4 regions of the Shinella sp. G-2 genome follow, and region 4 is predicted to be linked to each of the others. Evidence: riboswitches for the same ligand, from Rfam matches in the RefSeq annotation. Region 4 holds a riboswitch; each other region holds the start of a gene.
What was found. Region 4 has a riboswitch for cobalamin ahead of metE (5-methyltetrahydropteroyltriglutamate--homocysteine S-methyltransferase). Riboswitches for the same ligand answer to the same signal wherever they lie in the genome.

Region 1 (7,583 bases), on a different contig from region 4:
ACCTTCTTTACCGACACCTATGTCACCATCGACCCGACGGCCGAGGAAGTGGCGGAAATGACGGTCATGGCCGCCGCGGAAATCCGCCGCTTCGGCATCACGCCCCGCGCCGCGCTCGTCTCGCATTCGAACTTCGGTTCGCGCGATTCCGAAGGCGCCTCCAAGATGCGCCGCGCCATGGACATGGTGCGCGAGATCGATCCGACGCTGGAAGCGGACGGCGAAATGCACGGCGACGCCGCTATTTCCGAAGCGCTGCGCCAGCGCGTGATGCCGGATTCGACGCTTTCGGGCGAAGCCAACCTGCTGGTCTTCCCGAACCTTGACGCCGCAAACATCACGCTCGGCGTGGTCAAGACCATGACGGACAGCCTGCATGTCGGTCCGATCCTGCTCGGCGCCGCCCTGCCCGCCCATATCCTGTCGCCGTCCGCCACCTCGCGCGGCGTCGTCAACATGGCCGCGCTTGCCGTGGTGGAAGCCTCCTACCCCGCCTGATCCGGGCGTGACCCGAATCCGGAACGGCCGCCCCTCGGGCGGCCGTTTTTCATTGCGCCGGAAGCGCCAGCCGGCGCGTGATGCCGATCGCCTCCAGGAACGGCTCGTCGTGGCTCACCACCAGCAATGCGCCGTCATAGGCCCGAAGACCGACCTCCACCGCCTCGATGGCATCGATATCGAGATGGTTGGTCGGCTCGTCGAGGATGAGCAGCGCCGGCGGCCGTGTGCCGCCCAGCACCGCGGCCAGACCGGCACGCAGCAATTGCCCGCCGCTGAGACTGCCGGCGATCTGCAAGGCCGCATCCGCCCGGAACATGAAGCGCGCCAGCGCCGCGCGGCAGGCGTTTTCGTCCGCTTCCGGGTTGATCCGCCGGAAATTGTCGCGGATCGACAGCGCGGGATCGAGCAGGCTGACCTTCTGGTCGAGCACGGCGACATCCGTCGCCAGCCGTACGCTGCCTGCCCATGGCTGCATCTGCCCGGTGACGAGCGCCAGAAGGGTCGTCTTGCCCGAACCGTTCGGCCCCGTCACCGCCACCCGCTCCGGACCGGTAATAGCGAAGGAAAGGTCGCGGATAACCGGCCGTTCCGGGCGGTAGCCGGCCGTCACGCCCTCCATGCGAAGCACCATCTTGCTCGCGGGAAGATGCGTCGGCGGCACGCTAACGCTGAGCGGCTGCAGGACCTCGATCCTTTCGCGCGCCGCCGCGATATCCTCGGCCGCCTGCGCCTGCCGGCTCTCGGCCAGCCGGGCATTCGCCCCGCCCGTCAGTTCGCTGCGCTCCTTCATCGCGCCCAGCATGATGCGCGGAATGTCGCCGCGCGCCTTCTTGCGGCGGCCGGCGCTGTCCTTCCGCGCCTTTCGCTCGGCAATCGTCTGCATGGTGCGCGCCACCGTGTCGGCGTGCTTTTCCGCATCCGCGAGGTCGCGGTGGGCGGCGGAAAGTTCCAGCGCCTTGCGGGCGCGATAGGCGCTCCAGTTGCCGCCATAGCGGGTTGCGCCCAGCGTCGTCAGTTCGACGATTGCGTCCATCGTCTCCAGCAGCTCGCGGTCGTGGCTGACGACGATGGCGCCGGCGCGCCAACCGGCGAGCATGTCGATCACCGCTCGCCGCCCGTCCCGGTCGAGATTGTTGGTGGGCTCGTCGAGCAGCAGGAAATCCGGCGCGCGGAAGACAAGCGCCGCCAGCGCCGCACGTGTACGCTGGCCGCCGGAGAGCGCGGCAAGCGGCGTTTCGGCCTCCGCCTCCAGCCCGACGCGGGCGAGCGCGGCGGCAAGACGCGTCTCCAGCGTCCAGTCGGCCTCGGCCAGGTCCTCCGCGGTCGCCTCACCGCGCCCGGCGCGGGCAAGGATCGCAAGGGCCTCGGCGATACCGAACAGGCTGGAAATGGTTTCGCGCGCGCCGACCTGCACGCTCTGGCGCAAGAGGCCGAGCGTGCCGTCCACCGTGACGGTGCCGGCTTGCGGGGCAAGATCGCCCGTGACGAGCTTCAGCAGCGTCGTCTTGCCGACGCCGTTGCGGCCGACAAGGCCGGCGCGCTCGCGGCCGAAGGTCACGTCGAGATTGGAAAGAAGCGTGTGCCCGTCAGGCGTGGACCACGTGATTTTGGAAAGCGTGATGGAATGCGGCATGGATACGGAATTCCCCGATGACAAAACGAAGCCGGTTTGCGGTCGGGTTGAAATCCATGAAGCACCATCCTGCAGGCATTGACGATGGCCGACACTAGGCGCGAACCATGGCCGTTGCAAGGCGAGCGCGTTAATCACAAATGCGGGAGCACGTTGCACTCGCCCCCATGCGGCCTATGATAGGGCGATATCCGGCCGGTTTTGCCGGCGGTTTCAACGCCATCAGGGATCGAGGGATTTGAAGAGACGCGGCCGTCTTCTCCTTGCCATTGCAGCCGGACTGCCGATGCTTCTTGCCGGCGGCACGGCGCTAGCGGGCATCTGCGAGCGCATCCAGGCGGAGCTCGCGAACCAGCCGAAGATCGTGGTCGATACCGCCAACGCCCGCAAATATGCCGGCGCCATCGCGCGCCAGAACATCCAGCTCCGCAAGGCCAAGAGCGACCAGCGCCGTCTCGGCTGCTCGGGTGGCAGCATCATCGTCGTCGGCGGCGTCAATGCCGCGGCCTGCGAAACGCTTGCCGCCGTCATCGGCAAGATGGAGCGCAATCTCACCATTCTCGACGGCAAGCGCCGGGAATTTGCCGGCGGCGCGTCCTCGCAAGGCCGGCGAAACCGCCTGCTCGCCGCGTTGGAAACCAACGGCTGCGATGCGGAGGCAAAGGTCATGCCCGTCGCCGCGACGGAAACGCTGCGCACGCTGGACGAGACACGCACCCTGCCGCTCGGCACCGCGCCCGACGGCAGCGAGAGGCTGCAACTGCGCTCGCTCGGCGGCAATTCCGGCCATGGCAACCTGCGCACGGTCTGCGTGCGCACCTGCGACGGCGGCTTCTTCCCGATTTCCTCCGGCGCGACGCCGCTCGATTTCCGCCGCGACCAGAAGGTCTGCGCGATGATGTGCCCCGAAACCCAGACGGAGCTGTTCTACCAGTCGATGACCAATGGTCAGGAGACCGAGCAGATGACGTCCACCGTCTCCGGCCGGCCCTATTTCGAGTTGAAGAACGCCTTCGCCTATCGCACGCGCGATCTTTCCAAAAAGGAAGGCGCCTGCGGCTGCAACCTCGCTGCCTATTATCAGGAGATGATCAAGCGCGATAAGGCCGCCAAGGGCAAGGACACGCGGACCGCCAGCACCGGCGAGAACGAGGAAAGCGGTTCCATCACCACGATCGAGACCCTGCCGAAGAAGAAGGAAGCGGTGGAAAGCAAGCCGGCCGCAAGGATCGAAGACCGCGTCTACGACCCCACGAAGAGCAAGGTTCGCACGGTCGGTCCGCTCTTCCTGCCGGAAAACTCCACCGCCATCGATCTCGGCCGCCCGGCCGATGCCGGCGTCAACTGACGCCGGCGCCACCCTCCGGCCAGCGCTCCTCGTAAACCAGTTCCTCCAGCGGCAGGCGCTGCCGCCATCCCTTCACCGCCAGTTCCGGTTCGGCATAGAGCTGGTCGACGAAGCCGACGCAGAGCCAGGCGACGATCTCGACATGGGCGGGAATACCGAGGATGGCGCGCATATCGCTGTCGTGGAAAATGCTGACCCAGCCGACGCCCACCCCTTCCGCACGCGCGGCAAGCCAGAGGTTCTGCACCGCACAGACCGTGGAATAGACATCCATGCGCGGATTGTGGGTGCGCCCCAGCACGACGGCGCCGCCACGCGTCGGATCGCAGGTGACGCAGATCGACAGCGGCGCCTTCAGGATCCCCTCGAGCTTCAGCGCCCGGTATTGCGCCTGCCGCTCGCCGGCAAACAGCGCCGCCGCCTCGGCATTGGCCTTGAGGAAGGCGGCATGCGCCGCCCGCCGGGTCTCTTCGCTGCGCACCAGCAGGAAATTCCATGGCTGCATGAAGCCCACGGAAGGCGCATTGTGCGCCGCCTGCAGCAGGCGGGCGACGAGCGCGTCCGGCAAGGGATCGGGCAGAAACTGGTCGCGCACATCGCGGCGCGTTTCGATGGCGCGGTAGACGGCCTGCCTTTCCTCCTGCGGAAAGGCGCCCGCCCGGACCAGAGGGTCCAACGGTTCGGTTCGCATCGTCATCTCCCCAACAATGCGTACAACCTGCCGCCGTCCGCGCGGTTCGGTCTATCTCGTCAGGCCGGTCTTCTGACTTCGGTTCCTCTGGCAAGCGCCTGCCTTCCCGGTTGAACAACCAGTGGCAAAAGCCTGAATCGATTCAAGCTTTTAGGGCGAGCCATCCCCGTCACAGCGTTGGGCACGTTCCGGACCTGGGCATGGACCCGCACCGGATTCCCGATTCTCCCGCAGAGCGGGCACCTGACAAGGAGGATATGCGCACGGCTCGGCGCTGCGATCAAGCCCACCCCATGTCAGGCGGCGCGGGCGGCCTCCGCGCCGTCGATCTCGATGTCGTCGGCATGGACGGCGCGGTTGCGCCCACCGTTCTTGGCGGCGTAGAGCGCGGCGTCGGCGATCACCATGACATCGTGCACCGATTTGCCATGGGCCGGGAATTGCGCGATGCCGGCGCTGCCGCCGATGAGCAGCAACTGCCCGTCATAGGCGACGGGTACCTGCGTATCGAGCACGAGACTGTTGGCGAGTTCCAGGAGGCTTTCGCGTTCATAGGCACCTGTCAGCAGCACGCAGAACTCGTCACCGCCAAGACGCGCCACACAGCCGCGCGCGCCGATGCGCTCGGAGAACCGCCGGGCGACGGCCTGCAGGACGGCGTCGCCGGCCGCGTGGCCGTGCCGGTCGTTGACGGCCTTGAACCGGTCGAGGTCGAGCGCGAGGATCGTGAACGGCTTGTTCTCGCCCCGGCCGATGGCGCGCAGGACATCCTCGTCGAAGCCGCTGCGGTTCTTCAGCCCTGTCAGCGGATCGTGCCGCGCGAGGAAGGCGTTCTGCGCCTCGCTGCGCTGGAGCGCCCGCACGAGCGTCGAGAAGCGCAGCGTGACGAAAAGCATGACGCCGGCAAAGACCAGAACGAACAGGGTGATCTGGATCAGCGCGGACTGCCAGACGAAGGAACCCGGCATGTTCGGCCGCCAGGAGGCGACCATGGGATTGTAGGTATCGCCGCCGACCGGCGTCATCAGCAACCCCGGCTCCTGGGTGACGATGGGCGTGAAACCGAGCCCGTGCACGCCGAGGCGCCGCTCGGAATTGGCCAGCATCTTCTGCGAGACCGGCTTGACGGTGATGAGCAGCGTCGGCTCGCGCCGGCTGGCGGGAATGTAGAGCGTCTTCGGCACGACGGCCTGCACGACGACGATGCTCATGACGCGGTCGATGAGCCGCATGCCGGAAACGTGGATTTCGGGAAGCGCCGGCGTCAGCAGGTCCGGGTCCTCCTTGGCGCCCGCCACCTGCCAGCCGCCGCGGTCGGGCGACAGCGCCTCGTAATAGGCCCGCTCGGCCTTCTTGGTGAGGTCGCTCACCCAGTGCAGCTTCTCGCGCGCCTTGCGGTCGGAAACCTTTTCACCGCGATGCACGCCGAGCACCTTGTCGCCCTCGGGCGTGGTGAAGATCATCCAGGAAAAGCCGAAGTCCGCCCACATCCAGTCCCGCAACTGGTCGCGCACGAAGCTGTCGCCGGGCATGCCGAAGGCAAGCTCCTGAAAACTCTTGTCCCAGAAGGAGATCTGGCTCTGGTATTGAACGACCTGGTCGATCTGGTGGCTGAATTCGTTGCGCACCAGCGTGCGCTCCGTCTCGGCGACAAAACTGTCGGCCCGGTCGATGGCGTGGTCGAGCACCAGATAGTTGGCGGTGCCGAACAGCAGGACGATCATCAGGGCCGCCGCCCGGATCGCCATGCCCACTCCGCGTCGCCGCTTTGCGCGGCCCTGTTCCGCCTTGCCCGTCATTTTTCCCTGCCTGCCGTCCCCTGCCCGCGTTTCCGGGCATTGTTGAACGAAGGCTAGAGGACAGACGGCAAAATTCGCTTAAACAGGCTGGTGAGCGAAAGCTTAATCGCGGTCATTTCGCTCAGGCGGGCGCGTAACGCACGAAGGCGAACTGCCGGCCGTCCGGCGACCAGTTCGGCACGTTCATCGTGCCCTGCCCGCCGAAAAGCTCGAAAAGCACACGCGCATTGCCGCCGTCCATGTCCATCAGCCGCAGCCGCACGGTGAGGTCGCGCGGATGGTCGAAGACATCGCCGTCATAGGACAGGACCAGGAGGTTGCGGCCATCGGGCGAAGGATGCGCAAACCAGTCGCCATAGGGACTGTCGGTGATGCGCGTCGGCTCGCTGCCATCCGGCCGCACCCGCCAGATCTGCATGCGCCCGGTGCGGCTGGAGTTGAAGTAGATCCACGCGCCATCCGCCGAATAATCCGGCCCGTCGTTGCGCCCTTCGCCGAAGGTCAGCCGCCGCTCGGCGCCGCCGGCGACGGGGATGGTATAGATATCGAAGAGATCGTCGCGGATGCCGCAATAGGCGAGCGTCGCACCGTCCGGCGACCAGCCGTGCCAGTAGGACGGCAGGTTTTCCGTCACCAGTCGCGGCGTGCCGCCTTCGGCAGGCAGCACGTAGATCGCCGACTTGCCGAATTCGACCTTGTCGCTGATCGCCAGCAGGCGGCCATCCGGCGACAGGCCGTGGTCGTTGTTGCAGCGCGTGGCAAAGCCCGTATCGATCCGGGTCGGCTCGCCGCCATCGAGGGGAAGACGGTAGAGCAACCCGTCGCCATTGATGACGAGAAAGCGCCCGTCCCTGGAAAAATTCGGCGCCTCGACCAGCCGCTCCGTCTGCCAGACGACCCGCGTCTCACCGGTGACGATATCGTGGATTTCGACGGAGCTGCGCATGGTCACGGCTTTCCGTCGCCGGCCGGCAACCCGGCGGAGAGCTTGCGGAAGATCGACTGCATCAGGAGCGAAGCCTTCTGCGCACGCCAGGTCGACACGAAGCCCCATGCCAGCAGCAGCAGGACGGCGATGAAGGCGACACCCAGCACCGTCTGGCTGCCGGTCGCAAGGCCGTAGAGGCCGAAGACGGCCGGCGTCGCGAAATAGGCGACCTGCGCAAAAACCTGCCGCCCGGCAGAAACGTCGCTGAGCGACCACAGTCGGATCAACCGGATTTCCTCTTCCGTGAAGATCGGTTGGCTCGGCTCCACGGAAGACAAATCCATTACTCCTCGTTTCTCACGTCGGCTGAAGCAGCTCTTGCCAGTTTCCCCGACAACATTTCACCACAGCCCGCCGGGATGGTGAGAGCCCCGAAGCTTAGCCGTTATCGATCACCTTCTTCAACTGCCGGGTCTTCAATCGTGCCTTCCGATTGTCGGCGGTCAATTCGACGCCGGAAACGGCGAGCAATTTGCTGAGCTTGCTATGGCCGTATGATTGGAGCGTGAAGTTCGGGTCGCAGGATTTCAAGGCCTTCATAACGTCGGTCAATGCGACCCAACCGCCATCAAGCTGCGGCGCGGCGACAAAAGCCCTTTGCGACAGATCCGAACTCAGCACTC
Region 2 (7,583 bases), on a different contig from region 4:
CCCGTCCGTGCACATGCAGGACATCATGGCCAAGCTCGACCTGCTCGAAAAGACCGACATCAACACATACGAGGGTTTCAAGAACATCGATCCGGCGTTCCTGCGCGCCAAGAGCGATCCGAACGGCGAGTATTGCCTGCCCTATGCCTGGGGTTCGGTCGGCATCTTCTATAACCGCAAGATTCTCGGCAAGGACGTCACCGGCTGGAAGGATCTGGTCGAGACGGTGAAGGCGAAGGGGTTGAAGTTCACCCTGCTTGACGACATGCGCGAAGTGCTGGCCGTCGGCCTTATCCTCAACGGCCACAAGATCAACTCGACCGATCCCGCCGAATTGCAGCAGGCCGCAGACACGATCATCGCCATGAAGCCCGACATCGCTGCCTTCACCTATGACGAGCGGCCGATGGTGCAGGCGGGCGACGTTGCCGCCGGCCACGCCTTCGTCGGCGCCATGATCGACGTCTTCGGCAACGAAAAGGACCTCGGCTACGTGATCCCCGAAGAGGGCGCGACCATGTACCAGGAGGATATCTGCGTCCTGAAGAGCGCGCCGAACAAGGAGAATGCCATCAAGTTCCTCCAGTTCTACACGCGCCCGGAAATCGTCGCCCTCAATGTCTCGCAGCAGACCAACGGCACGGCCAATGTGCCGGCGCGGCAATTGACCATTGAAAAGATCAAGAATAGCAAGGAAATCAACCCGCCGGCCGAGACGATGAACCGGCTCCAGATATTCGAGGATCTGGGACCGGCCCTGCGTCAGGTGGACCGCGTATGGACGCGGGTCAAGACGGCCCAGTGAGTGCGGTTGATCCCCGCCCGTCTCCGGACGGGCGGGACTTTGAAGAGAGGGGCGACGTGTCGAAACGCATTGTGAAGCTCGTTCAGTCCGACGATCTCCGGCGGTCCAAATCCGACAAGCTCATCGCCCATTACATCGAGCGCAACATCGCCGAGCTTCCCTTCGAGACGGCGCGCTCCATCGCCCAGCGCCTGCAGATCTCTCCGATGACCGTCGGGCGATATCTGCGCCGCATGGGCTTCGACGGGCTGGACGACCTGAAGAGCGAATTGCGCCACGGCAGCTCCAACCCTGCCTGGCAGGTCAAGGGACGCGTCGACCGGCTGGAGCAGGATCGCAAGGAGGGCAAGCTGCTCGCTGGCCTCATCCAGCAGCAGATCGACAATCTCGGCCAGATCTACGCCATCACCAGCGCACCGGAATGGCAGCAGACGATCGACGCCCTGATTAACGCCACCGAGGTCTATGTCGCCGCCTACCAGAACGTGCGCGGCATCGCGCAGTATTTCGCCAGCCAGCTTTCCTATACCCGCCCGCGCGTGCAGTTCGTCGACGGGCTCAACGGCACCTATGCGGAACTGCTTGACGGCTCCGTCGAGGGGCGTCTGCTCTTCCTGCATGACGTTCGCCGCTTCGCCGCCAAGGCCCGGTCGCTCGCGCTCGAGGCCCGGCGCGCCGGCGTCAAGGTCGTGCTCCTGACGGACGAGTTCTGCCCGTGGGGACCGGAGGTCTCCGATATCTGCCTCATCGTGCCCGGTTCGCACGGCCCGCTCTGGGATGGCGCCGCCACCATGACCGCTGTCATGGACCTCATGCTCAGCAACATCATCGTCGTCATGGGCGACGAGGTGAGCGAGCGCGTCGACACGCTGACCCGCCTGCAGGACGTCTTCGGGGATTTCGAAACCTGATAGCGGCCCATGCCTTGACGCTGCCGCGTGGCGCGGACTAAGGATGGATCGACGGTTCCCCGAAGGATGACTCCCAGGGGATTAATAGGGAACACGGTGCGGACGACCCAACAGGGACCCATTCCGTGGCTGCCCCCGCAACTGTAGGCGGATTGCCGCCTGTCCTTGGACGCGTTTCGCGTCATGCCACTGCGCCTTGCGCGGGAAGGCAGACAGGTCGCAGATATCCGTGAGCCAGGAGACCTGCCGTCAGAGCCACAATCCGAACACGGGCGGGGATGCCCGGAACAGGAGACGCCATGACGAACCCGACTGCCGGCGACGGCAGACCACCCTTCGTTTTCTCCCGACCGACCGCGCGCAGCCCTTGGCCCGTCGCGTGAGCCCGTCCGCCTTCCTTCACCTCGGGAGATATCCATGACCCATTCCGCTGCGGCCCCGCGCGCCGCCTCCTTCCTGTCGCTCGTGGCCGGGTTCGTCCTTGCCGCCGGCGCGGCCCAGGCCGCCGAAACGGTGTATCCGCTGACGCTGGAAAACTGCGGCCGCCCCGTCACCTTCGAGAAGGCGTCGGAACGCGCCGTCTCGCTCGGCCAGAGTTCGACGGAAATCCTCTACCTGCTCGGCGTCGGCGACCGCATGGTCGGCACCGCCGTCTGGATCGGCCCGGTTCTGGCGGGCTATGAGGAGGCGAATGCCAAGGTGGAGCGCCTTGCCGACAACGATCCGAGCTTCGAAAGCGTCGTCGCCAGGAAGCCCGATCTCGTGACCACGCAGTTCCAGTGGCATGTCGGCCCGGAAGGCGTCGTCGGGACGCCCGAACAGTTCGCCGAACTGAAGATCCCGGTCTATACGTCGCCGGCCGACTGCATGGGCAAGGACAATTCCGGTGGCGGTGACGGCGTGCGCAACACCGTCTTCACCATGGAGCTGATCTACAAGGAAATCAGCGAGCTGGCACAGATCTTCAACGTCCAGGATCAGGGCGAGAAGGTCATTGCCGATCTCAAGGCACGCGAGGCCGCGGCCCGTAAGAAAATCGCCTCGGCCGACGGAAAGCTGTCCGCCGTCTTCTGGTTCTCCAGCGCCGAACTCGACATCGATCCCTATGTCGCCGGCCGCAACGGCGCGCCCGGTTACATCCTGTCGGTGCTCGGCATCAGGAACGTCATCGAAAGCGACGAGGAATGGCCAACGGTCGGTTGGGAGACCATCGCCAAAGCCGATCCGACGATCATCGTTACCGGTAAAATGGAGCGCCGCCGCTACCCCGCGGATGATGTCGCCATCAAGCACAAGTTCCTCAAGGAGGATCCGGTCGCCAGCCTCATGCCGGCCGTGAAGAACGGCCATGTCGTCGATATGGACGCGCAGGCGATGAACCCGACGATCCGCACGATCGAAGGCATCGAGGTGCTGGCCGACGCTGTCGAAAAGGCTGGCCTCGCACAGTGACGAAGGATCGCCCCATCCTGCTCCGGACGGGCGCCGCTATCGCGGCGCTCGTGATGCTCATCGCCGCGCTCGGTGTGGGCGCGGCGGTGGGTGAGACCGCCATTCCGCTCGCAACCGTGGCGAAGACTGTCGCGAACCGCCTCTGGCAGGCGGGCCATGCGCTGGATCCCATCGACGAGGGTATCGTCTGGAACTATCGCCTGAGCCGTGCGGTGGTCGCCGCCTGCTGCGGTTCGGCGCTGGCGCTGTCCGGTGTCGTCCTGCAATCCCTGCTGCGCAATGCGCTCGCCGATCCCTATATTCTCGGCATTTCCGCCGGCGCCTCCACGGGTGCGGTGGGCGTCGCGATCCTCGGTTTCGGCGGCGGCATGCTCACGCTGCCGGCCGGCGCCTTCCTCGGCGCGCTCGTCGCGTTCGGGCTTGTCAGCGTGCTCGCCGTCAGGGCCGGGCGGGGTACGAGCGCCATCATTCTGGCGGGGGTCGCCGGCTCGCAGCTGTTCAACGCGCTCACCTCCTTCATCGTCACCAAGGCGGCCAATGCCGAGCAGGCGCGCGGCATCATGTTCTGGCTGCTCGGCAATCTCTCGGGCGCACGCTGGCCGGATGTGTGGCTGGCGCTGCCGGTCGCCCTTGCCGGCCTGCTCGTCTGCCTCTGGCATGCCCGCGCGCTCGACGCCTTCACCTTCGGCACGGAATCGGCCGCTTCGCTCGGCATTCCCGTGCGCCGGGTCTATGTCGTGCTGATCGCCATTTCCGCCCTGATGACGGCCGTCATGGTCTCCATCGTCGGCTCCATCGGCTTCGTCGGCCTTGTCATTCCCCATGCCGCGCGCATGGTCGTCGGCGTGCGCCACGGCCTGTTGCTGCCCGCCTCCGCGCTGATCGGCGCCATCTTCATGATCGCGGCGGACATACTTTCCCGCATCATCATTACCGGTCAGGTCCTGCCCATCGGCGTCATCACGGCGCTGTTCGGCGCGCCGGCCTTCGCGCTCATCCTCAGCCAGAGGAGGTCGGCCCTGTGACGCTGTCCGCAACAGGTCTCCACTGGTCGGCCGGCGGCACGGCCATTCTCTCGGACGTCTCGCTCGACGTGCGCCCCGGGGAATTTCTCGGCATCATCGGCCCCAACGGCTCGGGCAAGACCAGCCTGATGGCGTTGCTTGCGGGCATCCGCAAACCGCAATCCGGCGCGGTGACGCTCGACGGCCGGGCCCTCGCGACCCATGGCCGGCAGGCGATCGCCCGGCGCATCGCCTTTGTCGAGCAGCAGGCTGAAACCACCGAGCGCATCACCGCGCGTCAGGCCGTCGCGCTTGGCCGCACGCCGCATCTCGGCGCGCTGACACCGTGGTCGCGGGCGGACGACGCCATCGTCGATCGCGCGCTGGAGGAGGTGGACATGGCGCATTTCGCCGGCCGGCTGTGGCACACGCTGTCCGGCGGCGAACGGCAACGGCTGCACATCGCCCGGGCGCTCGCCCAGCAGGCGCCGATCCTGCTCCTCGACGAGCCTACCAATCACCTCGACATCGGCCACCAGATCGGCCTGCTCCAGCTCGTGCGCGAGCAGGAGCTGACCGTCGTCGCCGCGCTGCACGACCTCAACCACGCCGCCATGTTCTGCGACCGCATCGCGGTCATGCAGGCGGGCCGCATCGTTGCGCTCGGCACGCCCGCCAGGGTGCTGGAACCACAACGCCTGGCCGACGTCTTCGGCGTCACTGTCGATGTCGAGCGTGACAGCGCGGGCGGCTGCTTCATCCGCTATCGCCAGCCCGAGCCGCGACCGCCGCGTTTGAAGCTCGTCGCCAGCGAGGGAAAATGATGCACGGCGCGGGCTCCAACAGCCACCTCAAGGAAGACATCCGCGACTACTGGTCGGCCCGCTCGCAGACCTTCGACCTTGCCTTCGGCCACCGTATTCCCGAGGGGCCGGAATTCGACGCCTGGGCGGCGGCAATCCGGGACCATCTCGGCCCCGAGCCGCGCCGCGTGCTGGAGCTTGCCTGCGGCACGGGCGAGGTGACGCGACTTCTCCTGTCGCTCGGCCACAGTGTCACGGCGCTCGATTTCTCCGAAGCCATGCTCGCCGTCGCGCGTCGAAAACATGCCGGGGCGCCTGGCTTGCACTTCCTCCTCGCCGACGCGGAAAATCCGATGGAGCCGGACGAAAGCTACGACGCCATCGTCTGCCGACACCTCGTCTGGACACTGACGGCGCCGACCGAGGCTTTTGCCCAGTGGTTCCGCATTCTGAAGCCCGGCGGCACGCTGCTGTTCTTCGACGGCAACTGGGCCACACCTGCGCCCCTTGGCAGGTTGGCAAGCCGCGCCATTGCCTTGCTCGACCGTTTCATCGGCACCGACCCGCACTATGACGGCGCGATGAGCGACCGGCATGCCAGCATCATGGACCGATTGCCTTTCGGCGACGGGCTTACCGTCGAGCGCGTATTGCCCCTGCTGACGGCTGCCGGCTTCCGCGAAGTGTCGGTCGGATCGCACGCGCCCATCGCCAGGGCTCAGCGCCGGACGGCGGATCTGCGCAACACGCTGCGCACACTGCTCTATCGCCGTTTCATTCTGCGCTGCCGCAAGCCGGCCTGACGGCGAAGTGGTGTTGCTCCGGTCGCAAATGCGTCAGGTCTCCGGCTCCACCGTCAGCCTGACGCGGTCGGCGGCAAAGCGGGAGCGGGAAAACTGCACCGGCGTTCCGGCAAGGTCCGTGTTCACCGCCGCCGCGACCAGAATGATCGCACCGGGCGACAGCTTGAGATGTCGCATGTCGTCGCCTTCGGCGTGAATGGCCGAGATTTCAGTCGAGCGCCGCACATAATCGGGCACGCCGAGTTCCTGGAAGGCTGCGGTGATGGACCGCGTCCGCTCGTAGACGGCCGCGATATCCCCGAAACGGTCAGCCGGAAAATAGTGCGTTGCGCGTGAGATCGGACGCTTGTCCGCACTGTTCAGGGTTTCGAGGCGCACGCAGATCGTGCCGATGGGCAGGCCCAGCGCCTCGGCCACGGCGGCAGGCGCAATCTCCGTCGCCGACGCCAGCAGCCTGCCTTCGAGATCGCGCGCCTGGTTGCCGAGCCCTTGCGAAAAGCGGGTGCGGCGGGAGATCGGAAAGCGCAGGCTGTCACGCCGCTCGATGCGCGTGCCGATGCCCTGGATGGGGCGCACGATCCCTTCTTCCACCAGTGCCGCCATGGCGCTGCGCACCGTGTGCCGGTTCACGCCGAAGCGGCCCGCCAGCACCGTTTCCGGCGGCATCATGCCGGTCTCGTCGAAATCGCCATTGTTGATCGCAAGGCGCATGCGGTCCGCGATCTGCCGCCAGAGCGCCACGCCCGATTGCCGTTCCACCATTTTCGCCCCGCTCGCTCCTTTTCCATGCGCCGCTGTCACACCCTTGTCATTCCGGCCGCTTAAGACGAGACTTAGATGTTCGGTTGTCTAGATTAATAGACATTTGGAGATGAGGCAATGACATCAACACAGAAATCCGCCGAGCCGATCGCGAAGGATGCGGCACAGCGGCAGAAGGCGATGGGCCTGCTCGCGAAGGCGAGCCGTGCGGAGTTGCAGGCCGCTTTCGAAGCCCTGGAAAACAAGCCTGCGGTACAGCCGGTGCGCGGCCCGGAAACCGGGCTCGTCATGGTGCGCGGACGCATTGGGGGAGGCGGTGCGCCGTTCAACCTCGGCGAGGCAACCGTGACCCGCGCGAGCATCCGTCTTGAGGATGGCACGGTCGGCCACGGCCAGTCGCTCGGCACGGACGGCGCGAAGGCACAGCTTGCGGCGATCTTCGACGCGCTCTTCCAGCAGCCGGCCCGCAAGACCGAAGTGGACACGCTGCTTGAGACCATCGCGGCGCGCGGCGCCGAAGAGGATGCCGCAAAGGCGCGCCAGACGGCCGCCACCCGCGTCGACTTCTTCACCATGGTTCGCGGAGAGGATTGATCATGTCGAATACGCTCGCCTTTTCCGGCGGCTTCCAGGAACCGGTGTTCCAGGCTCAGGCCGTCTTTCGCACCCTGATGGACGGCATGGCACGGCCCGGCACGATCGGCGAGATCGCCGCCGTCGCCAATCCGCCCAAACCTCTGGGCGCTACGGCCGGCGCCGTCGCGCTGACGCTCTGCGACCATGACACGTCCATCTGGCTCACACCCGCGCTCGCCGCCTCGGCGCTGCCCGGCTGGCTCGCCTTCAACGCCGGCGCGACCATCGCGAGCGAGCGCCAGAACGCCCGCTTCGCCCTCGTGGAAAAGGGCGCGATGCTGCCGAACCTCTGCCTCTTCGCACAGGGCACGCAGGAATATCCGGATCGTTCGACCACGCTGGTCGTCGAGATCGAGGCTTTCGAGGGCGGCCGGCCGCTGACGCTGACAGGACCCGGCATCCGCACG
Region 3 (7,583 bases), on a different contig from region 4:
TTGTTCTTGCCGCATGATCCAACGTCGAAGCGATAGGGCTTCAGGTGGAATGCGTTAGCCGCGTGGCGCGGCGGCGCGTTGCAGGCGGTCGTTGATCGCCTCGCCGAGGCCGGTCATGGGGATCTGCGAAAAGGCGATGGAGCTGGCGCCGGTGGCGTCCGCCTGCTTCATGTAGCCGAAGAGATTGGTCGCGGCTTCCGCAAGGTCGCCGGCGGGGCTGAGATCCAGCACGAGCGCCGCCTCCGCCTCGCCGGGCAGCGCCTTGCCGCCGAAGCGGATCAGCACCTCGCCGGGACGCACGTCGCTTGCCCCCAGCCGCACCGGCGCATCGGGGGCGTAGTGCGAGGCGAGCATGCCGGGCGCTTCGATGGCTGCGCCGGCCTCCTTGCGGATGACGGGGCGGCCGGTGATGCGTTCAATCTCGGCTGCGTCGAGACCACCGGGGCGCAGCAGCCGGATCGTCTCGCCTTCGACCTTCACGATGGTGGATTCGAGGCCGACCGTGGCCGGCCCGCCATCGAGCACCAGTTCCAGCTTCGCCCCGAAATCCTCCGCGACGTGGCGTGCGGTGGTGGGGCTGATGCGGCCGGAGGTGTTGGCGCTGGGCGCGGCGAGCGGCCGGCCGAAGGCGGACAGCAGGTCGCTGGCGATGCCTGTCGGCACGCGGATGCCGACCGTGTCGAGCCCGGCGCGCGCCAGCGGATGGATGGCGCTTTCCGGCCGGATCGGCAGCACCAGGGTCAACGGGCCAGGCCAGAAGGCCTCCGCGATCGTGCGCGACAGCGGATCGAAGATCGCATGGCGTTCCGCCATGGCAAGGTCCGCCATATGGCAGATCAGCGGATTGAAGCGCGGCCGGCCCTTCATCTCGTAGATGCGGGCGATCGCCTGCGGATTGGTGGCGTCTGCGGCAAGGCCGTAGACCGTCTCGGTGGGAATGGCGACGGGCACGCCGCGGTCGAGCGCTTCGCAGGCGCGTGTCAGCGCCGCCGTCTCATCCGCCCGCGTATCGAGGATTTCAGCCATGTCGCCCTTCCGTCGTTCCGGCTTTCCTTACAGGGCTTTGCCGGCAAATGCCAAGACTTGCCTGGTTGTGTAAAATTGGAACGGTCGGGTTAGACGGACCGAAAGAGCGCTCTGCTAGGAGAGGCTGACGTTCCCGCACACAGGTCCCTCTTTGATGGCGCACAAGAAATCCACGACCACCGATATCGCCCTGCGTATCGCGACCGCGATGAAGCAGATGGGCATCGACGGCCTGCCCCGCAACTACGAGCTGGTCTACGAGGCCTATGCCGGCGGCAATCCGGAACTGGTTCGGGAGTTCATCGCGCTCGGAAAGTACAAGACGCAGGCCGCGCTCGACGAGCTTGGCCGCAAGTACCTGCCGCACCAGCACGAGGCGAGCGTGCTGCAACGCTCGGCCGGCGCGATCAGCAACGAGATGAGCAACTTCATGGACCTCCTGAGCCAGGAGCGTTCCTCGCTCAACGATTACGGCCGCCTGATCGGCGAGGCCTCGCAGGTCATCCGCGAGGCGGGCGGCGCGCTCGGCAGTTCGCTGGAGGCCCTGCAGCGGGCGACGGAACTGCGCGTCAGCCATACTGCGGAAATGGCGGAGAAGGTCGCGGCGCAATCGGCCGTCATGGACGGCATCCAGAAGGAGATGGCGGACTTCGAGGCACAGAAGTTCACCGATCCGCCAACCAAGCTCGGCAATCGCCGCGCTTTCAACAAGGCGCTCGCGCGCGTCTACGCCAATCCCGAACTGCCGATGATGTGCGGTGTCGCGGTTGCGGAGGTGGACGCGGAACGCCGCTTTTCGTCGGGCCAGATCGAGGCCCTGTCGGACCATCTCGTCACCTTCTACGGCGGCCTCATCCGTCAGGCGTTCCCGGCAAACGACCTTGCCGTACGCTTCGACGGTCTTCGTTTCGGCTTCCTGTTCCAGACGTCGGACGAGAGCGAGGTGACGCGGCTCATCGATCTCCTGCGCGCCGCCTTCCAGACGGTGGCGCTGCGCGATCCGCGCACGGGCCGGAACCTCGGGCATCTGACGCTCTCTGCCGGCGTCTGCATGTCGGAAAGCGCTGACAGCGCGCTCGACCTTGCCGCCGCCTGCGAGCGGGCGCTGGCGGAAGCCAAGGGCCGGGGCGGCGATCAGGTCGTGGTCTACGGCCGCGGCGACGAGGTGCCGGCCGGCAAGGAATGGATGCTGTACCGGGCGTAAACCCTTCCGGTGAAGGCGAGCAGCGATGTTGCCGAAGGGCTAGAGCGCGCGGATGATCTTGCGCAGCGCCTCGTTGCGCGCGCCGAGCATCAGCACGTTCTTCATGGCGAGCTTCGGATCGTCGGTGCGGAAGATCACGCCGTTGCCGCGCACCTTGCGGTCGATCTTGAGGCGGCCTTCTTCCTCCGTCGGCGCGATGGCAACGGCGAAATACATGCGGCCGGGCGTGCGGGAAATGCCGGCGAAGAACTGTTCCTCGTCGCCGATCTCGGCGAGGAAGTTGGCCATGTAGAAGGCCCATTGCACATTCTCGAATTCCGCAAAGCGCGAATTCGCCACCGTGATGTGGCAGTAGCCGAGATGCGGCGTCTCGGCGAGCGTGCGGTGGAAGATCAGCTTCGGAAACTGGATGGACTGGTGGAAGCCGTTGATGCGTTCATGGGTGACGCTGCCGGCCCGTTCCAGCTTGCGGCCGGTGCGCTCGGCGACGTCCTGGTAGCTGAGGTAACGTTTCTCGCTCGGGCTCCAGCTCACGCCACGGTCGATGCGGCCGGTGCGCAGGAATTCGGTGTGCACGGCGGATTTCGGCGGGTTCGCTCGCTTGTAGGCGACGGCGTCGTAATATCGGAATTTCGTCTGCTGCACGCCTCGGCACTCCATCCTCGCGCCCGGATCGCGGTAAAGTTTATGGAAACGTCGTTAAGCAATCCTTTCCGCCGCATTCCCGATTTCCGCGGGGGCGCTCCGCACGGTCGCAATATGACAAGGTGCTTCGTTCCGGACGAGGGTGCCGAAAGAATGGATTATCGTCGGGGTCATTCCTTTATGGCGTTGATATTTCATTGTTATGCCCTGCGGCGGCCTCGTTTCCACCGTCTTTGACTGTCGTCAAATTGGGGCGACGTGTCGCTTTCTGGCATGTCGCGCGCCGATTCTTGCGCTTAGATAAGGACGCTCAAGGTGCCGCTCCCGTCAGGGGGTGGAGAATTGGGAAGCCGGTTGAAATCCGGCGCTGCCCCCGCAACGGTGTTGGAGAAAACGCGGCAGGAAGCCACTGGACGGATGTCCGGGAAGGCGCCGCGACGGTCCCAAGGGACGCTCCTCAGCCCGGAAACCAGCCTGGAGAAACGATCGTGACTGGCTGCGGCGGGCGGCTGGGAAGCGTGCATTGTCGGGCCGTCCGCGTCCGCATGCCGTCTCCTCCGTGCGCCTCATCCCCCATTTTGACAGTGAGGACCGGCATGGATATCCGCAGCGACGTGCTCCGCAAGCTCAAGAACCGCCGTGAAGGCCACAGCCTCGAGCAGGCCTTCTACATCGATCCCGACCATTACAGGCTGGACCTCGAGACGATCTGGTATCGCGACTGGCTGTTCATCGGCCATGACTGCGAGATCCCGAAGGCCGGCAATTACTTCACCGTGCAGGTCGGCGATTATCCCGTCGTCATCACCCGCGACCGCTCCGGCACCGTGCGGGCGCTGCACAATTCCTGCCGCCACCGCGGTTCGCGCGTCTGCACGCAGCACAAGGGCACCTCGGCCAAGCTCGTCTGTCCCTATCACCAGTGGACCTACGAACTCGACGGCTCGCTGCTCTTCGCCCGCCACATGGCCGAGGATTTCGACAGGACGCAACATGGCCTGAAGCCAATCCATTGCGAGACCGTCGGCGGCTACATCTTCATCTGCCTTGCCGAAGAGGCGCCCGATTTCTCGGCCTTCCGCACCCTGGTCGAGCCCTATCTCGCCCGCCATCGCCTCGGCGAGACCAAGGTCGCCTTCGAAAGCACGATCGTCGAGAAGGGCAACTGGAAGCTCGTCTGGGAAAACAACCGCGAGTGCTATCATTGCGCCGCCAACCATCCCGAGCTCTGCCGCACCTATCCGGAAGCGCCGAGCGCCACGGGCGTGCAGGGCGCCAAGGACGATCCCGTCATTGCCGAACACTGGGCGAAATGCGAGGCGGCGGGCCTGCCGAGCGAATTCAGGATGTCGCCGACCGGCCAGTTCCGCGCCGCGCGCATGCCGCTCATCCAGGACGCCGAGAGCTACACCATGTCCGGCGCGCGCGCCGTGCAGCGCCCGCTCTCCAATGACGTCCTGGACAGCGGCATCGGCACGCTGCTGCTCTTCCACTATCCGACGACCTGGAACCATGTGCTCGCCGACCACGCCATAACCTTCCGGGTGCTGCCGCTCGGCCCCGAGCTGACGCAGGTCACGACCAAGTGGCTGGTCCACAAGGATGCGGTCGAAGGCGTCGACTACCGTCTCGACGAGCTCACCCATGTCTGGACCGAGACCAACAACCAGGACCGCCGCATCGTCGAGGAAAACGCCTTCGGCATCCGTTCGCCGGCCTATCAGCCCGGTCCCTATTCGCCGGAGGACGAGGGCGGCGTCATGCAGTTCGTCGAGTGGTACTGCAATTTCATGGTCGAACGGCTCGACGGCGCCAAGACGCCGCTCTCGCGGGTGGCCTGACATGACGATCGCCAGCCAATTCCGCCATTTCGACGAGCTGCATCCCTGGCATGACCGCCACAATCTTCTGGAGTGCACTGCAGCCACCGTGGAAACGGCCGACGTGATGACCTTCACCTTCCGCTCCGACCAGAAGAACTGGTTCCGCTACCTCCCGGGCCAGTTCGTCACGCTGGAGCTGCCGGTCTCGGCAGACGAACCGGTCATGCGCACCTATACGCTCTCCTCGACACCCTCGCGGCCCTTCTCCGTCGCCGTCACGGTGAAGGCGCAGAAGAACTCCATCGGCACGCGCTGGATGTTCGAGCATCTGCGACCCGGCATGACGCTGAAGGCCTTCGGGCCTCTCGGCGACTTCTCCTTCGTGCGCTACCCGGCGGAAAAATACCTATTCATTTCCGCCGGCTCGGGCGTCACGCCGATGATGTCGATGACGCGCTGGATGTCCGATTGCGCGCCGCAGTCGGACGTCGCCTTCGTCTCCTGCGCCCGCAAGCCGGAGGACCTGCTGTTCAAGCCGGAACTCGAATGTCTCGCCGCCCAGATGCCGAACCTCGCGCTCGGCTTCGTCGTGGAGGGCCACAATCCGCGGGACGGCTGGCACGGTCTGCGCGGCCGCATCGATGCGGCCCGTCTCTCGCTGCTCGCGCCCGATTTCCGCGAGCGCACCGTCTTCTGCTGCGGTCCGGAACCGTTCATGCGCGGCGTCAAGGACATGCTGAAGGTCTGCGGCTTCGACATGAACCGCTACCACGAGGAAAGCTTCCAGCCGGCCAATGCGCCGGCGCCGGAAGAGATCGCCATCCGTGCGGGTGCCGGCGAGCAGGAGGTCGATGCCAACGCCGTTTCGACCGTCACCTTCACCATGGCCGGCAAGGACGCCAAGTGCCCGCCCGGCCAGACGATCCTGCAGACCGCCCGCGCCGCCGGCGTGCGCATCGGCGCTGCCTGCGAAGGGGGGCTCTGCGGCACCTGCCGGGTGCTGAAGATTTCGGGGGAGGTGGAGATGCGCCACAATGGCGGCATCCTCGATGACGAGATCGAGGAAGGCTATATCCTCGCCTGCTGCTCGCGTCCCATCGGGGACGTGCAGATCGAGGCGTGAGACAAAGGAAAGCCCCCGTTGCCAGCCGGCGACGGGGGCTTCGATATTGTTCCGGTGCTTCCCGCTTCGACGCGGAGGGCGTCGGCCCACCGGCTCCTCAGTCGGCCTTTGCCCGGCGCGCCGGGAAGAGGATGACGTCGCGGATCGACGGGGCGTTCGTCAGCAGCATGATCAGGCGGTCGACGCCGATGCCGAGGCCGCCGGCCGGGGGCATGCCCTGGTCGATGGCGTCGAGGAACTCGTCATCGAGCTGCTTGGCCTTCTCGCCGCGGGCATGGGCCTGCTCGAGCTGCTCGACCATGCGGGCGCGCTGTTCTTCCGGGTCGTTGAGCTCGGAGAAGGCGTTGCCCAGTTCCCAGGTGTTGCAATAGGTCTCGAAACGCTCGACGAGACGCGGCTCGCCCGGCACTTCCTTGGCGAAGGGCGAGATGTCCTTCGGGAAATGCGTGACGTGGCTCGGCTGGATCAGCGTCGGTTCGACCTTTTCCTCGAAGATGAAGGCAAGGCATTCGCCCCAGGTCCAGTCCTTCTCGATTTCGAAGCCGGCGGCCTTGGCTGCGGCGCGGGCTTCCTCGTCGCTCGTCATCGCGAGGAAGTCGAGGCCGGTCGCTTCCTTGACGGCATCGGGCATCGGAACGCGCTTGAACGGGCCCTTGAAGGAGATTTCCTTGTCGCCATAGGCGAACTCGGTCGAGCCGTGGATCTTCACGGCCAGCTCGGCGAAGAGGCGCTCCACGAGGTCCATGATGTCCTCGTAGTCGGCATAGGCCCAGTAGCACTCCATCATCGTGAATTCGGGATTGTGCCGGGTCGACACGCCCTCATTGCGGAAGTTGCGGTTGATCTCGAACACCTTGTCGGTCAGCCCGGAGACCAGCGTGCGCTTGAGGAACAGTTCCGGCGCGATGCGCAGGTACATGTCGAGCTTCAGCGTGTTGTGGTGCGTCTTGAAGGGCTCGGCCGTCGCGCCGCCATAGACCGAGTGCAGCATGGGCGTCTCGACTTCCATGAAGCCGTCGTTCTCCATGAAGCGGCGGATGCCGGAGACGATCTTCGAACGCTGCTGGAAGCGCAGCTTCGATTCCTCGTTGGTCATGATGTCGAGGTGGCGCTTGCGATAGCGGATTTCGACATCCGCCACGCCATGCCACTTCTCGGGCATCGGCAGCAGGGTCTTCGTCAGCATGACGATCTCCTGCGCGTTGATGGTCAGCTCGCCGCGCTTGGTGCGGCGCACGGCGCCGGTGACGCCGATGATGTCGCCGATATCGATCATCGGCAGCAGGTTGCGCGCCTCTTCCGGGGTCGTGTCCTTGTGGCTGAAGATCTGGATCTTGCCCGAGGCGTCATGGATATCCATGAACATGCCCGAGTTGCGCGAGGAATAGACGCGGCCGGCGACGGTCACGACGTCGCCGCTCTCCGTGTCGGGCTCGAGGCCTTCGTATTTTTCCGCAAGCTCCGCATTGGTCATCGTCCGGTGGAAATGCGCCGGATAGACGTCGCCGATCGTCTCGCGGAGCTGGCCGAGCTTCTGGCGGCGGACTTCCGTGGGGTCGGAGGAGAGGGCGGTTTCTGTCTTGTCGTTCATTCTTGTTCGTTCCTTACTTTCCGCTGCCGACCATGGAGGCCACCACCTGCGCGGCGACCTTCAGGCGCTGGCGCACGACGGAGCGGCCGAGGATGGCCATCGAGTCGAAGAGCGGCAGCGAGCGCGACGAGCCGGAAACGGCAACGAAGAGCGGGGCCACCACGACCTTCA
Region 4 (7,583 bases):
TTCGCCGTGCACCCGCTTTCCCTGCTGTGGAGCCTCTTCGGCCATGTCGAGGCGGTCATCGCCGCGCAGGCCAAGCCCTATGCCGACCGCCCGCTGAAGGACGGCGGCCGCCGCGCGGTCGAGAACCACGACATCGCCAGCGTGCTGATGCGCCTTTCGGGCGGCATTTCCGGCGTGCTGATGGCGAACCGTTCGGCCTGGGGCCGCAAGGGCCGCATCGCCTTGCAGATCTACGGCTCGAGGGGCTCGATCCTCTACGACCAGGAGCGCATGAACGAGTTCCAGCTCTATACCGTCGACGGCCGCGCCAGCGAGCAGGGGTTTTCCACAGTCCTCTCGGCCCCGCACCACAAGCCCTACGACCGCTTCATCCCCGCGCCCGGCCACGGCCTCGGTTTCAACGACCTCAAGGTCATCGAATGCCGCGAGCTGATCGCCGCCATCGCGGGCGCACCGTCCCATGCGGTCGATTTCAACCATGGCCTGCGCATCGAGCGGTCCGTGCACGCCATGGCGCAGTCTTTCCGCGAAGGACGATGGGTGGAAATCGGCGCGGCATGAATATTTCGGCAACCGGGCCAAAAAAATCCAATCGCCCGCGCATTGAAACACCCCGGCCCATACGTAATACTGGCGGCAATAATGCCGGAGGGAAGGGCATGTTCAAGCGAATGCAAAAACGCTGGGCGCCGGTTTTCTTTGTCTCGATTGCTGTCGTTGCGTTCAACGCGGGTGCCGCTGAGGCCAAACGCGTGGCGCTGCTGATAGGCAATCAGAAATACGAAGAGACGGCCCAGCTGAATAACCCCGCGAACGACGTGGAGCTGATGCGCGCCTCGTTCGAGGGGGCGGGTTTCGACTCGGTCAAGACCGTCTTCGATCTCGACCGCGCCGCCATGGTGAAGGCGTTGCGCGAGTTCGAGGACGAATCGGTGGATGCGGAAATGGCGGTGGTCTATTATTCCGGCCACGCCATGGAGATGAACGGGGTCAACTACCTGATCCCCGTCGACGCGGCGCTTCGAAGCGACCGCGACGTCGAGGACGAGAGCGTCGCCATCGATCGCGTCCAGCGTTCGCTGGAAGGCGCCAAGAAGCTGAAGCTCTTCATTCTCGACGCCTGCCGCAACAACCCGTTCGCCCAGGCGATGACACGCTCGATCGGCACTCGTGCCGTCACGCGCGGCCTTGCCCGCGTCGAGCCCGAATCGGCCGACACGCTGATCGCCTTCGCCTCGAAGGCCGGCACCGTGGCGCTGGACGGGGAGGGCAAGAACAGCCCCTTCGCGACCGCGCTCTCCAAATATCTCGTGGAACCCGGCCTCGACGTGCGCATCGCGCTCGGCAAGGTGCGCGACGAGGTGGTGGAAGCCACCAATCGCGAGCAGGAACCCTTCGTCTACGGCTCGCTCGGTGGCGCGCAGATCTTCCTGAACATCAAGGAAGTCAACATCAACGTCACCAACAGCGGCAACACGCAGGAAGTCTCGCCGAACGGCCAGTCCGAAGCGGCGGCCGACTGGCAGAATATCCGCGACCTCGCCGACGAGGAGCTGATCGCCGCCTTCATCGCCAAGCATGGCAAGGACCCGGTCTACAAGATGCTGGCGGAAAAGAAGCTCGCCAGCCTCAAGGAAGCCACCCAAAATGAAGGCCAGGATGCGGCGGGCATCGCCTGGGAAGCCCTGAAGGAATCGACCGACGCGGCCGCCCTGCAGCGCTTCATCGAGCGTTACCCGGACAGCCAGCATCGCAGCGCGGCCGAACAGCTGATCGCCGCGCTGGAGCCGAAGAAGGGCCTCAGCGTCGACGTCGCCTCCAAGGAAACCGCCGCCTCGCGCGACTGCTTCCTTCTGGCCGGCGAACCGCAGTCGCTGCCCGGCTTCATGGGCGTGAACTTCCTGAAGATCGACGCCAAGCGGGCGCTGACCGCCTGCGCGCAGGCCGTCAACGAGAACCCGTCCGACGGCATGCTCGTCAACCTGCTCGGCCGCGCGCATGACGCCGACCGCAACTATGTCGAGGCGCGCCGGAACTACGAAAAGGCCATCGAGCTCGGCAACATGTACGCGCTCACCAACCTTGCCTGGTTCTCGGTCTACGGCACGGACGGTCCGGTGGACGTCGCCAAGGGTCTCTCGATGTTCGAGAAGGCCTCGATCGCCGGCAATTCCTATGCCCAGGCCTCGCTCGGCTGGCTCTACCGCGAAGGCTATGGCGGCACGCGCCAGGACTATGCCGAAGCGGTGAAGTGGTACCAGCAGTCGGCCAACCAGGGCTATGCCAATGCCATGGCGACCATGGGCTGGTTCTACCGCGAAGGCCTCGGCGTCTCGCAGGACTATGTCCAGTCGCTGACCTGGTATCGCAAGGCCGCCGATGCGGGCGATGCCAACGCCATGTCCTCGCTCGGCTGGGCCTACCAGAACGGTCTCGGCACGGCGCAGGACTATGCCGAAGCCAAGGTCTGGTACGAGAAGGCCGCCAATATCGGCGATTCCTACTCGATGGCCTCGCTTGCCTGGCTCTACGACGTCGGCAACGGCGTGAAGCAGGACTATGTGGAAGCCCGCTACTGGTATGAAAAGGCTGCCAATGCCGGCAGCGCCTATGCCATGGGCAACCTCTCGCGCCTCTACGACCAGGGCCTCGGCACGCCGGCCGACGCGAAGGAAGCCGTCCGCTGGGCGGCCGCCAGCATCGAAAGCGGCGATGCCAACAAGCTGAAGGAGCTGAAGGAGACCCCCGGCAACTTCACCGTCGCCTTCCGTCAGGAAATGCAGAACCTGCTGCGCGAGCGCGGCTATTACAGCGGCTCGTCGGACGGTGAATTCGGCCCGGCAACGCTGGCTGCCATCGACAAGCTCGCAGGCGGGCGCAACGACAGCGCGTCGCTGACGAACTCCAACGGCACGACGACCACCACCTCGAGCGACCAGTCGACGACGGCGCTCAGCGGTTCGGACACCGACCAGTGCTACGAACTTGCCGGCGAACCGAACCTGCGTCCGGGCTTCCTCGGCAAGCTCTTCGCGCAGATCGACTATGGCCGCGCCATCCCGGCCTGCGAAGCGGCGCTCAATGCGAGCCCGTCGGACAACTCGATCCGCAACATGCTGGGCCGTGCCCATGACGCCGCGCGCAACTACAAGCAGGCGCGCGAGCACTACCAGAAGGCCGCGGACGAGGGGAACCTCTACGCCCTGACCAACCTTGCCTGGTACTCGATCTACGGTACCGACGGCGCGGTCGACATGGCCAAGGGCACTCGCATGTTCGAGCAGGCCTCGAATGCCGGAAACCCCTATGCCCAGGCGTCCCTCGGCTGGCTCTACCGCGAAGGCTATAACGGCACGCGCAAGGACTATGACGAGGCCATCAAGTGGTACCGCAAGGCGGCCGAACAGGGCTATGCCAATGCACAGGCCACCATGGGCTGGTTCACCCGCGAAGGCCTCGGCACGCCGCAGGACTACGCCGCCTCGCTCGACTGGTACAAGAAGGGCGCGGAAGGCGGCGACATCAACGCCATGTCGTCGGTCGGCTACGCCTACCAGTCCGGCCTCGGCGTTCCCGTCGACTTCGTTGAAGCCCGCACCTGGTACGAAAAGGCCGCGGCGCAGAACGACTATTACTCGATGGCCTCGCTCGGCTGGCTCTACGACGTCGGCAACGGCGTGAAGCAGGACTATGTCGAAGCGCTGAACTGGTACGAGAAGGCGGCCAATGGCGGCAACACCTACGCCATGGGCAATCTCTCGCGCCTCTACGACCAGGGCCTCGGCACGCGCGCCAACGCCAAGGAAGCCGCCCGCTGGGCCGCTGCCAGCATCGAAGGCGGCGACCAGGGCAAGCTGCAGGAACTCAAGGGCTCGCCGGCGAACTTCACGCCGCAGTTCCGCAAGGAGTTCCAGCAGATCCTGAAGTCGCGCGGCTACTATGACGGCCCCGTCGACGGCGACTTCGGCACCGCGACCCAGAACGCCATCGACCGCCTCGCCGCCCGGACCTGATCCGGACGCAGGGCGCCTCGAAAAACAAAGCCGCTGGAAACACCCGTTTCCAGCGGCTTTCGTTTGGGCGGTTCTGCGAGGAGGGGAAGAAGCGCGGTGCGGGGAGGCTCAGGGCCCGGGCGGCATTCGCAAGATGCCGGTCCCGGTCTGGCGGGGGAACGTCGCTTTCTCAAGGGATATAAAGATTCCTTTATGTCTATTGACGGCGGCCTCTTCGCGGGTCATGGTGCCGCCATCGTGGTTCTGCGGATTTTACGATCCGGAGCTAAGAGGGAATACGGTGATGGCGCCCTGTGCGCCCATGCCGGAGCTGCCCCCGCAACTGTAGGCGGAGAGCCCTGTCCAACATGTCACTGAGGAAGACGCCTCGGGAAGACGGACAGCGGTGATGACCCGCAAGCCAGGAGACCTGCCGCGATAGATAACGTCCACGGGCGGGGTGTCCGGTGTGCCGCTTTGCGCCCGGAATCCCGCATCCGCGCGCCGATGCGTCAGCCAATGCCTTGCCCACAACCTTCGGGGTAAGGAAATGACCATCAAGACTGCAAATCTCGGCTTCCCAAGGATAGGAAGACACCGCGAACTGAAATTCGCGCTTGAATCCTACTGGTCGGGCAAGTCCGACCGCGGCGTACTGCTTGAAACCGCTGCCAGGCTTCGTGCCGGCGCCTGGCTGGAACAGAAGGCCAGGGGGATCGGCGTCATCCCGTCGAATGACTTCTCCCTCTACGATCATGTGCTCGACACGGCCGTCATGGTGGGGGCCATCCCGCCGGTCTATGGCTGGCGCGCAGGCGCGGTCGATCTCGACGTCTATTTCGCCATGGCGCGTGGATCGAACGGTGGCCATGCCGCCTGCGGCCATGCCCATCAGGGCGACGGCGTGCCGGCGCTCGAAATGACCAAATGGTTCGATACGAACTATCACTATCTCGTGCCCGAGTTCGAGAAGGAGCAGAGCTTCGAATTGACCAAGAACACGCCTCTGGAAGCCTTTCTGGAGGCGCGGGCGCTCGGGGTGGAGACGCGTCCGGTTCTGCTCGGCCCCGTGACGTTCCTGAAGCTCGGCAAATCGCGCGACGGCTCGAGCTCGCTGCGACTGCTGGAACGGCTGCTGCCGGTCTATGCGAGGATCCTCGCCGAGCTGTCGAATGCGGGCGCGCAATGGGTTCAAATCGACGAGCCCTGCCTGGTTCTGGACCTGACCGGCGAGGAGCGGCAGGCGCTCGTCCGTACCTATGCCGCGTTCGCTACCCTCATCCCCGATCTCAGGATCATGCTGGCAAGCTATTTCGGCGCCCTCGGCGACAATCTCGACACGGCCCTTGCATTGCCGGTTGCCGGGCTTCACGTCGATCTCGTGCGCGCGCCGGAACAGGCGGGCGACGTGATTGCCAGGGTCGCGCCCGGCCAGACGCTCTCGCTGGGGCTGATCGACGGTCGCAATATCTGGCGGAGCAATCTTGCGAAGGTGAAGGAGACGATCGCCGCGGCCGTCGCGGGCAGGGCGCGCGACACCCTCCAGATCGCACCGTCCTGCTCGCTTCTTCACGTGCCGGTCGACGTGGCGCTGGAGACCGCGCTCGACGACGAGCTCAAGTCCTGGCTGTCGTTCGCCGTCCAGAAACTCGATGAACTCGCGCTGCTTTCCGCAGCGCTGGAGGACGATGAAGGGGCCGGTCTTCCCGCACTGGAGGCGAACGCCGTGGCGGCGCAGGCTCGGCTGACGTCGGTCCGGGTCCACGATCCGATCGTTGCGGGCCGCCTTGCCGAATTCGAAGGCAAGGTGCCGGCGCGGGCTTCGACCTTCCGGCACAGGCAGGATGCGCAGCGCCGGCGCTTCGACCTGCCGTTGTTTCCGACGACCACGATCGGCTCCTTCCCGCAGACCGCCGAGGTCCGCAAGGCGCGGTCCATGCATGACAGGGGCGAGTTGAGCTATATCGACTACAAGGCGTTCCTGGAGCGCGAGACCGTGGCGGTCGTGCGCTGGCAGGAGGAGATCGGGCTCGACGTTCTCGTGCATGGCGAGTTCGAGCGCAACGACATGGTGCAGTATTTCGGCGAGCAGCTTTCAGGCTTCGCCTTCACCCGGCATGCCTGGGTGCAGAGCTACGGCTCGCGCTACGTCCGGCCGCCCATCATCTACGGCGACGTCGCACGCCCGAACCCGATGACGATCGGCTGGTGGGACTATGCGCAGTCGCTGACGCAAAGGCCGATGAAGGGCATGCTCACCGGCCCCGTCACGATCCTGAACTGGTCCTTCGTGCGCGACGACCTGCCGCGCGAGACGGTGTGCCGCCAGATCGCGCTGGCGATCCGCGACGAAGTGCTCGACCTGGAGCGCGCGGGCGCCGCCATCATCCAGATCGACGAGGCGGCGCTACGGGAAGGGCTGCCGCTTCGCCGGAGGGACTGGCAGCACTACCTGGACTGGGCGGTCGAAGCCTTCCGCCTGTGCTCGACCGGCGTTGCGGACGAAACCCAGATTCACACGCATATGTGCTATTCGGAGTTCAACGACATCATGCCCGCGATCGCGGCGATGGACGCGGATGTCATCTCGATCGAGACATCCCGGTCGAAGATGGAGCTTTTGCAGGCTTTCGCCGTGCAGCGCTACCCGAACGAGATCGGGCCCGGTGTCTATGACATCCACTCGCCGCGCGTTCCCGGCGTCGACGAAATGAAGACCCTGCTCGATCTTGCCCGCGAACGCCTGCTGGACGACCAGCTCTGGGTGAACCCCGATTGCGGCCTGAAGACCCGCACGTGGGAGGACGTGAAGCCGGCGCTGATCCATATGGTCGAGGCGGCGCGGAAGCTGCGGCAGGAGGTGCCGAGCGGCAAGCCGCGCCCGGTGCAGGCATGAAGCGCGAGCGCGCATCGCAAGGGGAGCCGGCCGAAGGGCCGGCTCCCACGTCCCTCGTCGATATCGTCTTTCCCGGCGACACCAATCACCACGGCACGCTTTTCGGCGGGGCGGGACTTGCCTTCATGGACAGGGTCGCCTTCATCGCGGCGACACGCCATGGCCGGGTGCCATTCGTTACGGCGTCCTGTGAACGCGTGGAATTCAGGAAGCCGGCGCATGTCGGCGAGATCGTCGCGTTTGTCGCGACGCCAGTCCTGGCCGGAAAGCGGTCGCTGACCGTCGAAGTCGAGATGATCGCCCAGACGATCGACGGGACCGCCCGGACGTGTTGCACGCGCGGGGTCTTCCACATGGTGGCGGTGGGGTGCGAACGAAGAGGGCCCGACTGGCGCCTCGAACGCCTTCCGGCCTCTCACGCGCCTCCTCCGGCAGATGAAGTCCGGATGGTGGACATCGTCTTTGCAGACCAGACGAACGGTTCCGGCAAAATGTTTGGCGGCGATGCGCTGGCCTTCATGACGAAGGCTGCATTCGTGGCCGCCGCCCGCCTGTCGAAGACGCCATGCGTCCTGGCCGCCTCCGAGCGGATCGACTTTCGCCTCCCGATTGCCCTGGGCTCCATCGTCGAGGTCATCGCGCGGGTGTGCGGGATCGGCAGGACCTCGATGCGCATCGACGTCGAACTGTGGTCC

Region 1: linked by a shared signal. The riboswitch ahead of bluB (5,6-dimethylbenzimidazole synthase) and the one ahead of metE (5-methyltetrahydropteroyltriglutamate--homocysteine S-methyltransferase) in region 4 are both predicted to bind cobalamin.
Region 2: linked by a shared signal. The riboswitch ahead of V8U06_RS13315 (ABC transporter substrate-binding protein) and the one ahead of metE (5-methyltetrahydropteroyltriglutamate--homocysteine S-methyltransferase) in region 4 are both predicted to bind cobalamin.
Region 3: linked by a shared signal. The riboswitch ahead of V8U06_RS06855 (aromatic ring-hydroxylating oxygenase subunit alpha) and the one ahead of metE (5-methyltetrahydropteroyltriglutamate--homocysteine S-methyltransferase) in region 4 are both predicted to bind cobalamin.

The regions. Positions count from the first base shown of each region.
Region 1 is NZ_JBBEYH010000001.1:648,670-656,252, reverse strand. Features, by position in the region: gene V8U06_RS03290 (NADP-dependent malic enzyme) at 1-498, shown strand, start outside; gene V8U06_RS03285 (ABC-F family ATP-binding cassette domain-containing protein) at 548-2,134, opposite strand; gene V8U06_RS03280 (DUF2865 domain-containing protein) at 2,373-3,482, shown strand; gene bluB (5,6-dimethylbenzimidazole synthase) at 3,475-4,173, opposite strand; cobalamin riboswitch at 4,219-4,435, opposite strand; gene V8U06_RS03270 (GGDEF domain-containing protein) at 4,470-5,921, opposite strand; gene V8U06_RS03265 (TolB family protein) at 6,094-6,918, opposite strand; gene V8U06_RS03260 (hypothetical protein) at 6,921-7,244, opposite strand; gene V8U06_RS03255 (NYN domain-containing protein) at 7,339-7,583, opposite strand, start outside.
Region 2 is NZ_JBBEYH010000006.1:213,623-221,205, forward strand. Features, by position in the region: gene V8U06_RS13305 (polyamine ABC transporter substrate-binding protein) at 1-805, shown strand, start outside; gene V8U06_RS13310 (MurR/RpiR family transcriptional regulator) at 862-1,716, shown strand; cobalamin riboswitch at 1,752-1,981, shown strand; gene V8U06_RS13315 (ABC transporter substrate-binding protein) at 2,134-3,168, shown strand; gene V8U06_RS13320 (FecCD family ABC transporter permease) at 3,222-4,193, shown strand; gene V8U06_RS13325 (ABC transporter ATP-binding protein) at 4,190-4,996, shown strand; gene V8U06_RS13330 (class I SAM-dependent methyltransferase) at 4,996-5,778, shown strand; gene phnF (phosphonate metabolism transcriptional regulator PhnF) at 5,812-6,540, opposite strand; gene phnG (phosphonate C-P lyase system protein PhnG) at 6,658-7,134, shown strand; gene phnH (phosphonate C-P lyase system protein PhnH) at 7,137-7,583, shown strand, end outside.
Region 3 is NZ_JBBEYH010000003.1:58,996-66,578, forward strand. Features, by position in the region: gene V8U06_RS06840 (L-threonylcarbamoyladenylate synthase) at 55-1,026, opposite strand; gene V8U06_RS06845 (diguanylate cyclase domain-containing protein) at 1,181-2,230, shown strand; gene V8U06_RS06850 (DUF6656 family protein) at 2,270-2,875, opposite strand; cobalamin riboswitch at 3,172-3,367, shown strand; gene V8U06_RS06855 (aromatic ring-hydroxylating oxygenase subunit alpha) at 3,472-4,716, shown strand; gene V8U06_RS06860 (hybrid-cluster NAD(P)-dependent oxidoreductase) at 4,718-5,821, shown strand; gene lysS (lysine--tRNA ligase) at 5,919-7,412, opposite strand; gene gltX (glutamate--tRNA ligase) at 7,426-7,583, opposite strand, start outside.
Region 4 is NZ_JBBEYH010000002.1:503,049-510,631, reverse strand. Features, by position in the region: gene V8U06_RS06430 (Gfo/Idh/MocA family protein) at 1-561, shown strand, start outside; gene V8U06_RS06425 (caspase family protein) at 753-4,013, shown strand; cobalamin riboswitch at 4,235-4,444, shown strand; gene metE (5-methyltetrahydropteroyltriglutamate--homocysteine S-methyltransferase) at 4,543-6,888, shown strand; gene V8U06_RS06415 (acyl-CoA thioesterase) at 6,885-7,583, shown strand, end outside.